2 regions of the Pectinatus frisingensis genome follow, and region 1 is predicted to be linked to the other one. Evidence: a T-box and tRNA genes for the amino acid it is inferred to sense, from the RefSeq annotation. Region 1 holds a T-box; the other holds one or more tRNA genes.

What was found. The T-box of region 1 lies ahead of leuS (leucine--tRNA ligase). A T-box ahead of a tRNA ligase gene usually reads a tRNA of that ligase, here a tRNA-Leu.
Region 2: it encodes a tRNA-Leu, which carries the amino acid that the T-box ahead of leuS (leucine--tRNA ligase) is inferred to sense. The anticodon was not compared.

The regions. Positions count from the first base shown of each region.
Region 1 covers NZ_CP045424.1:1,236,098-1,239,528, forward strand. The annotation lists gene leuS (leucine--tRNA ligase) at 1-2,118, opposite strand, end outside; T-box leader at 2,157-2,346, opposite strand; gene F8M42_RS05780 (DNA polymerase III subunit alpha) at 2,506-3,431, shown strand, end outside.
Region 2 covers NZ_CP045424.1:490,329-493,759, reverse strand. The annotation lists gene aroF (3-deoxy-7-phosphoheptulonate synthase) at 1-266, opposite strand, end outside; gene pheA (prephenate dehydratase) at 289-1,137, opposite strand; T-box leader at 1,162-1,404, opposite strand; tRNA gene F8M42_RS02415 (tRNA-Leu) at 1,534-1,620, opposite strand; gene F8M42_RS02410 (exodeoxyribonuclease III) at 1,683-2,441, opposite strand; gene rsmA (16S rRNA (adenine(1518)-N(6)/adenine(1519)-N(6))-dimethyltransferase RsmA) at 2,461-3,309, opposite strand; gene rnmV (ribonuclease M5) at 3,309-3,431, opposite strand, start outside.

The DNA.
Region 1 (3,431 bases):
AGGTTTATCCTTTATGGCATAAAAAGCATTAACCAGTTCCATGATAGAGCTGATTGCCGTATTGAAATTGGATCGTTCAGCGATATCTTCAGTGACCTTTTGTATTGTAATATGAAGAATACGGCGCAGTTCTTTTTCATCGTTGTTAAGCGTTGGTGTATCAATGAGTTTGTTTTCTTTGACTATATCAGCATAATGTAAGATAATACGCCAAACGCGGTTTAAGAAACGCCAGGCACCATCGACACCCTGATCACTCCACTCCAGATCACGTTCCGGTGGTGCGGCAAACAATATAAATAGGCGGGCAGTATCAGCACCATATTTACCGATTATTTCTTCTGGGGAGACAACATTGCCAATCGATTTGCTCATTTTTGCACCATCTTTTATTACCATGCCCTGAGTAAGTAAATTGGTAAATGGTTCATCAAAATTTACCATTCCGGCATCTTTTAATACTTTGGTAAAAAAACGAGAATACAAAAGATGTAAGATAGCATGTTCAATGCCGCCGATATATTGATCGACAGGCAGCCATTTATTGACAAGTTCTTTAGAAAAAGGAGCTTGATTGTTCCTGGCATCGGCATAACGCATGTAATACCATGAAGAACAGATAAACGTATCCATGGTATCGGTTTCCCGTTTAGCTGGGCCACCGCAGTGTGGACAGATACAATTTACGAATTTTTCACTGTGGGCCAGTGGAGAGACTACTCCCGGATCAAATTTTACATCTTCCGGTAATTTTACCGGAAGATCTTTTTCAGGAACAAGTACTGTGCCGCATTTTTTGCAGTAGATTACAGGAATCGGAGCGCCCCAATAACGCTGCCGTGATATCAGCCAATCACGCAGGCGATAATTTATCCGCCGTTTGCCGCAATGATTTTTTTCCAGCCAGTCAATCATGGCTGGGATGGCTTTGCGGTTATTCATTCCGGTAAATTCACCCGAATTTATCAATATACCGTCATCGGTATAGGCATCAGTCATATTGTCAATTGCTAAAGTATTGTCATTGTCAGTTATAACAATCTTTTTGCCAAGATTATATTTTCCGGCAAACATCCAGTCACGGCTGTCATGGGTAGGAACGCCCATGACAGCACCAGTCCCGTATTCAAATAGTACATAATTGGCAACCCAGATAGGTACTTTTTCACCATTGAATGGATTAATAGCATAAGCTCCGGTAAATATACCTTCTTTTTCTGATTTATCGGAAGTACGTTCAAGTTCACTTTGGTTGTGGACACGATCGATAAAATTGCGGATTTCAGCTTCATTTTTACGGCCTTTTATGAGTTTACCGACCAATGGGTGTTCTACAGCCAGCACCATATAACTTATGCCGAAAGCTGTATCAGGTCTTGTGGTATAGACCGTCACTTGTTCATCAAAGTCAGGAATGGCAAAATTTATTTCGGCACCTTCACTGCGGCCGATCCAATTATCCTGCATTGTTTTGACCCGATTAGGCCAGCCAGGCAGTTTTTTTAAATCTTTAAGCAGCGTATCGGCATAATCGGTTATTTTGAAAAACCATTGTTCCAGATCCTTTTTTATTACCGGAGAATCACAGCGCCAGCAGCGTCCGTCGATAACCTGTTCATTGGCAAGAACGGTTTTACAGGAATCACACCAGTTAGCAGTGGCTTTTTTCTTGTAGGCAAGGCCTTGTTTATAAAATACTTCGAATAAGTATTGTGTCCAGTGGTAATAGTCGGGAGAACAGGTTTGTACGAGCCGACTCCAATCATAAGAAAGTCCCATACGCTTTTGCTGACGAATCATATTGTCCATATTGGAGTATGTCCAATCAGCAGGTTTAACGCCATGTTTTATAGCGGCATTTTCGGCTGGCATACCGAATGCATCAAATCCCATGGGATGAAGGACATTAAATCCCTGCATTGTTTTAAAACGAGCGATAACATCACCAATTGAATAATTTCTCACATGTCCCATATGGAGATTGCCGGATGGATAAGGAAACATTTCCAATACATAATATTTTTCTTTGGTATTATTATCTTCTGTTTTATAGATGCCCCTTTTTTCCCATTGATCCTGCCATTTTTTTTCTATTTCCTGTGGGCAATATTTGTCCATTTGATTTCCTCCTTAAAATAAAAAAATCCCTGGCAAAAGCCAAGGACGACAATGTCGCGGTACCACCCTGATTGACAGTAAACTGTCCACTTTGTATATTAACGCTATCAACGCCGGTTTTCCGGAAGCCTCAGCAGTGAGTTCAAACTGGATAAATGCCGGTTTGCAGCGTCCAACGGCTCTCTGAAAGATATCGCAGCTTTACTATTCTGTGTCATAAGCAGATTTGTTTGTTAAGTTATAAACTTTTTTTATTATAAAGGCACTGATGCGGAAAGTCAACATAGCAGGAATCTTACCCGCCATTTCCTAAAAATTGGCTATATGATAAAATACTAAATATAAGCTTAGAAATAACAGCAGATAAAATCAGAGGTAAATAAATATATGCAGGAAATTAATAATCAAGAACAGTTTGTACATTTGCATGTGCATACTGAGTACAGCTTGCTTGACGGGGCAAGCCGGATAAAAAAATTAGCGGCGGTTGCCAAACGTATGGGGATGCCGGCTATTGCCATAACAGATCACGGCAATATGTATGGCGTTGTTGAGTTTTATAAAGCAGCGAAATCTGAAGGAATAAAGCCCATTATTGGCTGTGAAGTTTATGTAGCACCAAAAAAGCGTCAGGAAAATTTTGAAGTTAACGGAGTACGCTATTATCATCTTATACTGTTGGCTGAGAATGCAGTAGGTTACAAAAATCTGGTAAAATTGGTTTCTTTGGCTAATATTGAAGGCATGTATTATAAACCGCGTGTCGATAAGGAACTTTTGCGCAGATATCATGAAGGTATAATTGCATTAAGTGCCTGTATAGCCGGTGAAATTCCTCAGGCTATCCTGAATGGCGACAGCATACGGGTGAAAGATGTTTTGAAAGAATACGTAGATATTTTTGGCAGGGATAATTTTTTTCTGGAAATACAAGACCATGGTCTGCCGGAAGAAGCCAAAGTTGACGCTGCTCTAGCCGAATTGGCGGAAGAATACGGACTGAATTTGGTCGCAACTAACGATATTCATTATTTAAATAAGTCTGACAGTGAGTTTCATGACGTGCTATTGTGTATCCAGACTGGTAAAACCTTAGCTGATACAGATAGAATGAGATTTTTTAGTGATGAATATTATTTAAAGTCGCCGCAGGAGATGCAGAAACTTTTTGCTGCTTATCCGTCAGCTATCAGTAATTCATTGAAAATAGCCGAGCGTTGTAATGTTGAATTTGAATTTGGACATTTGCATTTGCCACAGTTTCCCTTACCGGACGGGATGACGGACAAACAATATTTGCGCGATTTGTGTGA
Region 2 (3,431 bases), 750 kb from region 1:
TTTATTCCGTCAACATCAACAACACTTGAAATCGGATGAAACTCGCGACTGGCCAGTTTATAACTTTTTGATATTGCCACTGTATGGTCTACGCCATGCAGCGCCTCTAACGATAATGTATCTATGTTTCTTTTGTCTCCAATGAGTCCGACAATCTTTTGTTCGCTACCCTCCATAATTTTGGCGCACAATCCCACATTTTCAATTGCTTCAACAACTTCTTGTATATCCCTTTTTGTTGCATCAGGATTCATTATTACTATCATAGTTTACACCTCTAAATAATATTTATTTTATTACAGGAAACATCCCCATATTCTTAAGCCATAGGCATTTATCATTAAGATTAGTCAATAATTTATCTATGATGTTTTGACTTTTAGCGGCAATGTCTATTTCAAAAAAGAACATATAATTGCCCAATCCTTTCTTACTAGGACGTGATTCTATATGGGTCATATTCACATCATATTTAGCAAATTCCAGCAATATGTCACATAAACTACCGGCCTTTCTTCCGTCCATACGGCAGACAATCAACATTTTTTCATTGGGTCCGGCAGCAATATTGTGTCCTTTTTTATTCAGCAGCATAAACCTGGTGACATTATCGTCATCATCTTGTATGTCAGAAAATATTGGTATTAATCCATATATTTCAGCTGCCCTTGCCGATGCCACTGCAGCCGCACCATTTAATCCATCAGCAACCATTTCAGCTGCGTAAGCAGTACTGGATGTTTCCAGAGTAGTTGTATCAGGATAATATTGCTGCAAAAATCTGCGGCATTGTGACAACGCTTGTGAATGTGAGACTATTTTATCAATCCTTGTTTTTTTTTCTTTTACCAATAGTTGATGACGAATCGGCCAAATAAATTCCATACTTACTTGCAAATCTACATCTAATGCCAATGTGTCCAGCGTAACCCGCACAGAACCTTCCAACGAATTTTCCACCGGTACAACGCAATAATCAATCAGTCCTTTATCAGCAGCTACAAGCACATCAACTATACTGTGATAAGGTTTTAACTGCCACTTATATCCGAGCAGTTCATTTATGTGTACAGCAGCTGCTTCACTGTACGTACCGCATGGTCCTAAAAAGCCCAATACAGCCAATCTTCCATTCACCTCCAAAAAAATAAACCTCGCCCTGTAAAGGGCGAGGTTTTCTCACGTTACCACCTTAATTGACCTTAAAAAGGTCATCTCATCTAAGGCACAGGCATAAAGCCGATACCTGCTCACATTTAACGGTTGAGTTCCGGCACCACCTACTAAGAAATTCAGTGGGCAACTCCTAGGTGAACTTGGGCGGTTATTTTTATGCCACATTCCAGCAAGTATGGCTCTCTGTAATAATCACAACTGCTTACTTTTCCCATTCATCATTTTTACACATATACATTTCTAATTTAAATTATATTATCATAAATAGTTACTTTTTGCAAACATTATTTTTTACCAGTATAATTTATTTTTAACAAACAAAAAAGCCCTTCTCGTGGAGAAGAGCTGCTATTACGATGGTGCCGTTGGTGGGAGTCGAACCCACACACCCGTGAAGGCGGCAGATTTTGAGTCTGCTGCGTCTGCCAATTCCGCCACAACGGCATTAATATGTGCTGTGAAACATGTAATATTATATTATCAAAACTATTTATTGTCAATATATTTTATAGATTTTTTAATTCCAATCCCACCGGACAATGATCGCTGCCTAATATATCGCTATAAATGAAGGCATTGGCAATATTGTCCTGCATAGATTCAGAAATCAGAAAATAGTCAATGCGCCAACCGGCATTTCTGTCGCGTGCTTTTCGTAAATACGACCACCAGCTATACGCACCGACTTTATCTGGATATAAAAACCGGAACGTGTCAATAAATCCAGTAGCCAGCAATTGAGTAAACGCATGTCTTTCTTCATCAGAAAATCCGGCATTTTTATGATTGCTGGCAGGATTTTTTAAATCTATCTCTTCATGCGCGACATTTAAATCGCCGCAGACGATTGTCGGTTTATTTTCCTTTAACCCAAACAGATATTTACTGAATGCCTTTTCCCACTCCAGTCTATAAGACAATCTGGCAAGTTCATTCTTAGAATTTGGTGTATATACAGTAACCAAATAAAATTTATCCATTTCTAAAGTTATTACACGACCTTCTTGGTCATGTTCTTCTATGCCAATTCCATAAGTTACATGCAATGGCTTTTTCCTGGAAAAAACTGCTGTTCCAGAGTAACCTTTTCGCACTGCGCTATTCCAATATTGCCAATATCCCGGTAAATCCAATTTTAATTGTTCCGGCTGCATTTTTGTTTCCTGTAAACAAAAGAAATCAGCATCAAGTTTATTAAATGTTTCCATAAACCCTTTATTTACACAAGCACGTAATCCATTTACATTCCATGATACAAATTTCATAAAAACACCTCTTCGCACATTATTTCTTAATCAAATTGTCAGCAATAGTGACAAATTCTTGCAGTGACAAAGTCTCCCCGCGTCTTTTAAAATCGATTTTTGATTGTTCCAGTACAGTTTTTATTTTATCTTTATCATATCCGGTAGTCTTTAATGAATTAGCCAAAGTTTTACGTCGTTGTCCAAAAGCTGCTTTTACTACATTAAAAAATACTTTTTCATCCACTGGAACAATAGGCCGTGCTGAATAAACATTGCAAAGGACCACTGTCGAATCTACTTCCGGTGGTGGCATAAAGGCATTCGATGCTACATGGAAACAAAGTTGCGGTTTGCTGTAATATTGAACGGCTACCGATAATGCTCCATATATTTTACTACCCGGAGCAGCTGCCATCCGTTCAGCCACTTCCTTTTGCACCATGGTAACAAGTTTAGTTATAGGTAGATGTTTTTCCAACAATGCCATTATTATTGGTGTAGTTATATAATATGGTAAATTGGCCACTACTTTAAATGGTTTTGTGCCAATCAATTTTTTTATATCAGTTTTTAGTATATCTGCATTAATAATATGCAGATTATCATACCCCTCTAACGTATGGCTTAAAATTTCCGGCAGTCTTTTATCTAATTCTACGGCAAAAACCTCCGCACCTGCCTCCAGCAGGCTTTGTGTCAAAGTACCTATTCCAGGCCCTATTTCCAAAACAGTGTCCTGAGGTGTTATCTGCGCGGCATCAATTATACCAGAAACTACAGATGGATCAATTAGAAAATTCTGCCCCAGTTTTTTATTCATATGAAGACCAAATCGCTTCAATATATATTGTGTTACTTCTCTTTTTGCAATTATCGGATGCTCCATTATTTCTGCTCTTCACCCATTTCCTTTTCTTCCGGCAAATCATGTACAGACTGTTCAAATTCAGCACGAGTCACACCATACGTGTTAAGCCGCTGCAAAAAAATTTTTGCGTTAGCATATCC